Regions from separate parts of the Paenibacillus guangzhouensis genome, predicted to be linked through region 1. Evidence: a T-box and tRNA genes for the amino acid it is inferred to sense, from the RefSeq annotation. Region 1 holds a T-box; the other holds one or more tRNA genes.
What was found. A T-box is a leader RNA that pairs with one kind of tRNA and senses whether it is charged. The one in region 1 lies ahead of trpS (tryptophan--tRNA ligase), so its partner is inferred to be a tRNA-Trp.

Region 1 (3,380 bases):
CACATGCCCTTTACTGTAACCTGTCTCTCGCGAGATATCGGAGATCGAGGTGCCTGCGAACCCTTTTTGCGCAAACAGATGTGCGGCTTTCTCGGCGATCTCCTTGCGAGTCTGGTCACTATCGTAATGTCTTTTCATCATGGGTCATCCTTATCTATTGAACGATCGTTCTATTCTGATCATACTCGATTCACCGGACTTCGACAACAGAATATGGAAAAATTCACATGTTATTCATAAGACTCAAAAACATAATCGATCACACAAAAAGAAGCAAGCTGTAAGCTTGCTTCTTCGTCCTTGCCTACCTACAGGTTATCCCGTAATCTCGGCTTTTTCCGCCTTTGTCAATCCTTTAAAGACAAGCTCATACGAGTGATCGATCAGCATCTTGATCTCTTCATCGGTGAGATCGCCGTCCAGGGTAACGGTGTTCCAATGCTTTTTGTTCAGATGATACCCGGGCTTAATGTCGGTATATTGTTCCCGAAGCGAAGCCGCGCGGACCGGATCGCATTTCAAGCTGATATCGGGTGCAGGATCGTCGGATGACATCAGTGCGAACATTTTCGTCCCGACCTTCAGGACGCGTACTTCATTACCGAAGGGGAAAGTTAAGGTGGTGCCCGGCTTGCTTAAGCAGTATTCAAGATAATGGATCATATACGATGCGTTCCCTTCTTATATATGTGATTTGAAATATTGAATCCCCATCGCTTCACGCACCTCTTCCATGGTATGGCGTGCGATGCTGCGAGCGTGTTCGGTCCCGTGCTGGAGCATTTCATCGACGAATTTTGGCTTTGTTTCATAGTCAGCCCGTCGTTCACGCATTGGGGCGAGAAGCTCTTGAAGGGTGTTCGTGATGTGCTGCTTGCAGGCTGTACAGCCGATCTTGCCTTGCTCGCACGCAGTATGAATCTCGGCAGCCTCAGTCGAGCGAAACGCCTGGTGATAATGATAAATGGGACAACGCTCAGGATGCCCTGGGTCATGCTTATGAATGCGCGCAGGATCTGTTACGGCTTTCCGTACTTTGAGCGCAATCTCTTCGGGGCTCGCACTTAACGCAATGGCATTACCGAGGCTCTTGCTCATCTTCGCATTGCCGTCGAGCCCCGTGAGGCGGGGGAACTTGCTTAGCATCGCTTGCGGCTCAGGGAATACCGGGCCGTAGAGCTCGTTGAACCGCCGCACGATGTAGCGCGAGCTCTCGAGATGCGGCAGCTGATCCTCGCCGACAGGAATGATCGTTGCTTTGCAGAACGTAATATCCGCCGTCTGGCTGATCGGGTAGCCGAGGAAACCGTAGTAGAGCTCATCAAAATTGCCGCCGCGGGATTCCGCTTTGATTGTAGGGTTATGGCGCAAATGATTGATCCGCACGAACATCGAGAAGTATACCGTCAGCTCGGCGATTTCCGGAATCATCGATTGGATGAAGATATTCGCATGCTCCGGATCAATGCCTACTGCTAGATAATCGAGTGCTACTTCACGCACATGTTCGCGAATCATTTCGGGCCGATCAAAATGGGTCGTTAAAGCCTGGACATCGGCTAACATGATGAATGTATCATATTGATGCTGCAGCTGTACACGATTCTGTAAACTTCCGGCGTAATGGCCAAGGTGTAGTCGGCCTGTCGTGCGGTCTCCGGTTAATACACGTTCTTTTAACATCAGAAATCCTCCTTAGGGAGCCGCCAACATGAGGCTGGCGACCCTTTCGATTAAATTTACCGTTACTGTGAATGAACCATCGCCACCACCAACCATCTTCCATGACCATCACCTCCTTTCAAAATAACCCCGCAACGTGATACATTAACTTCACGCGATGAAGTATTCTATACCAACAAAAAAAGCCTTCGCCCTATGAAAGGACGAAAGCTTCGTGGTACCACCTTTATTGATTCGTTGCTCGCCTTGGAAAGGGAGAACGGATCCGCTCTAACGATACGGAATTCGCCAGTCTAGTCCAGCTCATCGATATCGCTCCCTGGATAACGGCGGGAACCCCGGTACTTCCTACTCTCGCAGCAGCGGTTCGGAAGACAACTCCAAAGGCCATTCAAAGTGCGGTGGACACCGGTTCACAGCTCCCACCGGCTCTCTGCAAGTCCTCGTTCGCGCTCCTACTTCCCCTTTTTCAACGTCGTTTAGCAAATATTTCATTTCCAGTATCATACGCGTCTGTAGGGCTAGGCGTCAAGCACCGATTCGCGGATACGCACTTGCTCTGCTTGTTTCTGTCTGAACCAGAATCCAAGTGCGGCGAACACGATGAAGATACCGCCCAGCAGCCAGAAGAGCGATGAAATCGAAATATGCTGCATGCCGATCCCAGCCAAGTTCGGCGCAAGAATGCTGCCGATGCTGAAGATGAAGCTGGCAACGACGTTGGCCGAAGGCAGATAAGCTTTGGGTAGAATATCTGCTGCAAAAGCGAGCCCCAGCGAGAAGAAGGAACCCAGCATACCGCCCGCAATCATAAATAGAACCAGGATGGCCGTCGGATTCGCACCATAGAGCGGAATGAGCAGGAAGGCAACCCCGCCGAGGAAGCCTGCGCCCATGAGCACTTTTTTACGGCCAATCCGGTCACTGAGTACGCCAAGCGGCAACTGGAGGATCAATCCTCCGATCCCAAAGAACGGCAGCAGGAAGGAAATCCAGTTCTGCTCGAGCCCAATGCGCAGCGCGTAAATCGGGAAGCTGCTATTCATCGATGCTTCGGTATAGCCGTATAGGAACGCGGGTAGAAGCGCGAACCATGCCCATTGGAAGGACCGTGTATAGCGGCGTTCCAGCACAGGCGCATTTTCTTTGTTGGTCCCCATGACCTGATAGTCAGGCAGAATGAATACAATGAGGAGCAGCACGATGGTGCATAACACGCCGATCGCTGCGAAAGGTACCCAATCGCCAAAGACAAGCAAATTCATGCCGAGCGGCCCAATACTGAACCCGATCCCGTAACTCATCCCGTAGAAGGAGAGGTTGCGTCCCCGGTTCTGCTCATTGCTCGATGTCAGCACCCAGAGCTGGGATGCGTAGTGCAGTGCGCTATCGCCGACACCGACTAGGAATCGCAGTGCGAACCAAATCCAGATATTCTGAAACATCGGGAACAGCACTAAGGCAGCGATGACGAGCATCAAGGATAAGGATATGAGTTTTTTGAAACCGAAATAGGCTAGTAGTTTCTCTACGAAAAAGAGGGTGGAAAAGATACCGATATACAGCATCGCCGCATTCAATCCGTTCAAGTCGGATGAGACGCCCATATGCTCGAGCAGGACCGTCAGCAGCGGCAGCAGCAGTCCTTGACTCGCGCCCGTCACGATAATAACCGTAATCATTATGAAGTAATGCAG
Region 2 (3,380 bases), 2.1 Mb from region 1:
GACCATGCGCCAAGCACTCGTTGCACTGCAACATCATGAGCGCCAGGATGGCAGTGGATATCCTCTTGGTCTTCGTAGCGATAATATTGACCTGTATTCCCGTATCGTTGCGGTTGCCGATGTATTTCATGCTATGTCCTCCGAGCGCGTCTATCGCAATGCAGCCCCCTTCTACACCTTATTGAATGAACTATATCAATTTGCTTTTGGCAAGCTGGATGCCAAGATTGTACGTCTTTTCTTAGACCGATTAATGCAAGCGCTTGTAGGAAACGAGGTGCTCCTTACGGACGGCCGTAGAGCGATTATCGTCATGATCAATTCACATGATCCGATTCATCCGTTAGTTCGTGTCGGTGATGCATTCGTGGATTTGAGCAAATGCTCAATTCAGATTGAAGAAGTTCTTGCGTAGGTAAATGAAAATGAAGTATACATATGTAGGATATGGACGTTAGCAATGATATGCTGCGTCTTTTTCTTTTGATCATGACAGGTAATAGCAAAAACACCTTAAGGAATAATCCTTAAGGTGTTTGACATTTCATTTTCATTTGAAGAAGTGGTGCCGGTGAAGGGACTCGAACCCCCACGGTTTCCCTCACGATTTTGAGTCGCGCGCGTCTGCCAATTCCGCCACACCGGCTTATTAAACTTCTTGTTTGTAATGGCGCGCCCTAAGAGATTCGAACTCCTGACCTTTTGATTCGTAGTCAAACGCTCTATCCAGCTGAGCTAAGGGCGCAATCATTATGGTAAATATGGTGCCGAAGACCAGACTTGAACTGGTACGGTAGTCACCTACCGCAGGATTTTAAGTCCTGTGCGTCTGCCGATTCCGCCACTCCGGCACGGAGTGAAAATGGTGGAGGCGCCACCCAGACTCGAACTGGGGGTAAAGCTTTTGCAGAGCTCTGCCTTACCACTTGGCTATGGCGCCAAAATATAAATGGAGCGGACGACGGGAATCGAACCCGCGACCCTCGCCTTGGCAAGGCGATGCTCTACCGCTGAGCCACGTCCGCATAAATGGCTGGGGATCAAGGATTCGAACCTTGGAATGACGGAGTCAAAGTCCGTTGCCTTACCGCTTGGCTAATCCCCAACAATTTTGTTGGTGCTTTGTTTTTAATTAATGGGGCGATCGATGGGACTTGAACCCACGAATGCCGGAGCCACAGACCGGTGCGTTAACCCCTTCGCCACGACCGCCATAATTAAAATTTATCCAATTGTAATGCTCTTGGCAGGGGCAGCAGGAATTGAACCCACACCAAAGGTTTTGGAGACCTTTGTTCTACCTTTAAACTATGCCCCTATATTGTGGTGGAGGCTGATGGATTCGAACCACCGAACTCGGAGAGAGCAGATTTACAGTCTGCCGTGTTTAGCCACTTCACTAAGCCTCCACAATGTATTACATGGTGCCGTCGAGAGGACTTGAACCCCCAACCTACTGATTACAAGTCAGTTGCTCTACCAGTTGAGCTACAACGGCATATTAGATTTTCATGGTGGCTCGGGACGGAATCGAACCGCCGACACGAGGATTTTCAGTCCTCTGCTCTACCGACTGAGCTACCGAGCCTTATTCGTATTCTAGATGGCGGAGCTGACGGGATTCGAACCCGCGGTCTCCTGCGTGACAGGCAGGCATGTTAGGCCTCTACACCACAGCTCCATATTATCGGCTCAATTAAGAGTTGGTTGCGGGGGCAGGATTTGAACCTGCGGCCTTCGGGTTATGAGCCCGACGAGCTACCGGGCTGCTCCACCCCGCGTCATCAAACAAAAAATATTATGGTGGAGGCTAACGGGATCGAACCGCTGACCCTCTGCTTGTAAGGCAGATGCTCTCCCAGCTGAGCTAAGCCTCCATTTTACAGCGACATCTATTATTGTATCAGATGTTCTATCGACTTTGCAACCATCAATTTTTACCAGTTACGAAGTTTTAAATGGTGACCCGTAGGGGATTCGAACCCCTGTTACCTCCGTGAAAGGGAGGTGTCTTAACCCCTTGACCAACGGGCCATGCAAGTAATAATTAGTGGCGGAGAGAGAGGGATTCGAACCCTCGAGACGCTTGTGACGCCTACACGATTTCCAATCGTGCTCCTTCGGCCAACTCGGACACCTCTCCACATGGCTCCCCGAACAGGACTCGAACCTGTGACAACTCGATTAACAGTCGAGTGCTCTACCAACTGAGCTATCAGGGAATATTTATTCATGTTGTCTGCTTCTCATTTTTTCGAAGCAACTTTTATATCATATCACATTAACTTGTAATATGCAACATGTTTTTTCAGAGAATTTTGATCTCTGAAAACTAGATACGAGATAATTTGCGTTTTAATTTTAGGATAAGCCCTCGACCGATTAGTATTGGTCAGCTCCACACATTGCTGCGCTTCCACCTCCAACCTATCAACCTCGTCGTCTTCAAGGGGTCTTACTAATTGGGAAATCTCATCTTGAGGGGGGCTTCACGCTTAGATGCTTTCAGCGCTTATCCCGTCCGTACTTGGCTACCCAGCGGTGCTCCTGGCGGAACAACTGGTACACCAGCGGTACGTCCATCCCGGTCCTCTCGTACTAAGGACAGCTCCTCTCAAATTTCCTACGCCCACGACAGATAGGGACCGAACTGTCTCACGACGTTCTGAACCCAGCTCGCGTACCGCTTTAATGGGCGAACAGCCCAACCCTTGGGACCTACTTCAGCCCCAGGATGCGATGAGCCGACATCGAGGTGCCAAACCTCCCCGTCGATGTGGACTCTTGGGGGAGATAAGCCTGTTATCCCCAGGGTAGCTTTTATCCGTTGAGCGATGGCCCTTCCATGCGGTACCACCGGATCACTAAGCCCGACTTTCGTCCCTGCTCGACCTGTATGTCTCGCAGTCAAGCTCCCTTATGCCTTTGCACTCTTCGAATGATTTCCAACCATTCTGAGGGAACCTTGGGGCGCCTCCGTTACTCTTTAGGAGGCGACCGCCCCAGTCAAACTGCCCACCTGACACTGTCCCCGAACCGGGTTACGGTCCTAGGTTAGAACTCCGATACGATCAGGGTGGTATCCCAACGGCGCCTCCACCTAAGCTGGCGCTCAGGCTTCTAAGGCTCCCACCTATCCTGTACAGATCGTACCAAAGTCCAATATCAAGCTGCAGTAAAGCTCCATGGGGTCTTTCCGTCTTGTCGCGGGTAACCTGCATCTTCACAGGTATTAAAATTTCACCGGATCTCTCGTTGAGACAGCGCCCAAGTCGTTACGCCATTCGTGCGGGTCAGAATTTACCTGACAAGGAATTTCGCTACCTTAGGACCGTTATAGTTACGGCCGCCGTTTACTGGGGCTTCGGTTCACAGCTTCG

Region 2: it encodes a tRNA-Trp, which carries the amino acid that the T-box ahead of trpS (tryptophan--tRNA ligase) is inferred to sense. The anticodon was not compared.

What each region holds. Positions count from the first base shown of each region.
Region 1 is NZ_CP045293.1:4,487,962-4,491,341, reverse strand. Features, by position in the region: gene GCU39_RS20210 (TetR/AcrR family transcriptional regulator) at 1-141, opposite strand, end outside; gene GCU39_RS20205 (MmcQ/YjbR family DNA-binding protein) at 316-663, opposite strand; gene trpS (tryptophan--tRNA ligase) at 682-1,683, opposite strand; T-box leader at 1,880-2,165, opposite strand; gene GCU39_RS20195 (MFS transporter) at 2,205-3,380, opposite strand, start outside.
Region 2 is NZ_CP045293.1:6,598,235-6,601,614, reverse strand. Features, by position in the region: gene GCU39_RS29650 (HD-GYP domain-containing protein) at 1-415, shown strand, start outside; tRNA gene GCU39_RS29645 (tRNA-Leu) at 564-646, opposite strand; tRNA gene GCU39_RS29640 (tRNA-Arg) at 669-745, opposite strand; tRNA gene GCU39_RS29635 (tRNA-Leu) at 763-851, opposite strand; tRNA gene GCU39_RS29630 (tRNA-Cys) at 867-940, opposite strand; tRNA gene GCU39_RS29625 (tRNA-Gly) at 951-1,025, opposite strand; tRNA gene GCU39_RS29620 (tRNA-Gln) at 1,031-1,105, opposite strand; tRNA gene GCU39_RS29615 (tRNA-His) at 1,137-1,212, opposite strand; tRNA gene GCU39_RS29610 (tRNA-Trp) at 1,245-1,318, opposite strand; tRNA gene GCU39_RS29605 (tRNA-Tyr) at 1,325-1,409, opposite strand; tRNA gene GCU39_RS29600 (tRNA-Thr) at 1,423-1,498, opposite strand; tRNA gene GCU39_RS29595 (tRNA-Phe) at 1,513-1,588, opposite strand; tRNA gene GCU39_RS29590 (tRNA-Asp) at 1,605-1,681, opposite strand; tRNA gene GCU39_RS29585 (tRNA-Met) at 1,705-1,781, opposite strand; tRNA gene GCU39_RS29580 (tRNA-Val) at 1,802-1,877, opposite strand; tRNA gene GCU39_RS29575 (tRNA-Glu) at 1,960-2,034, opposite strand; tRNA gene GCU39_RS29570 (tRNA-Ser) at 2,052-2,143, opposite strand; tRNA gene GCU39_RS29565 (tRNA-Asn) at 2,147-2,222, opposite strand; rRNA gene GCU39_RS29560 (23S ribosomal RNA) at 2,363-3,380, opposite strand, start outside.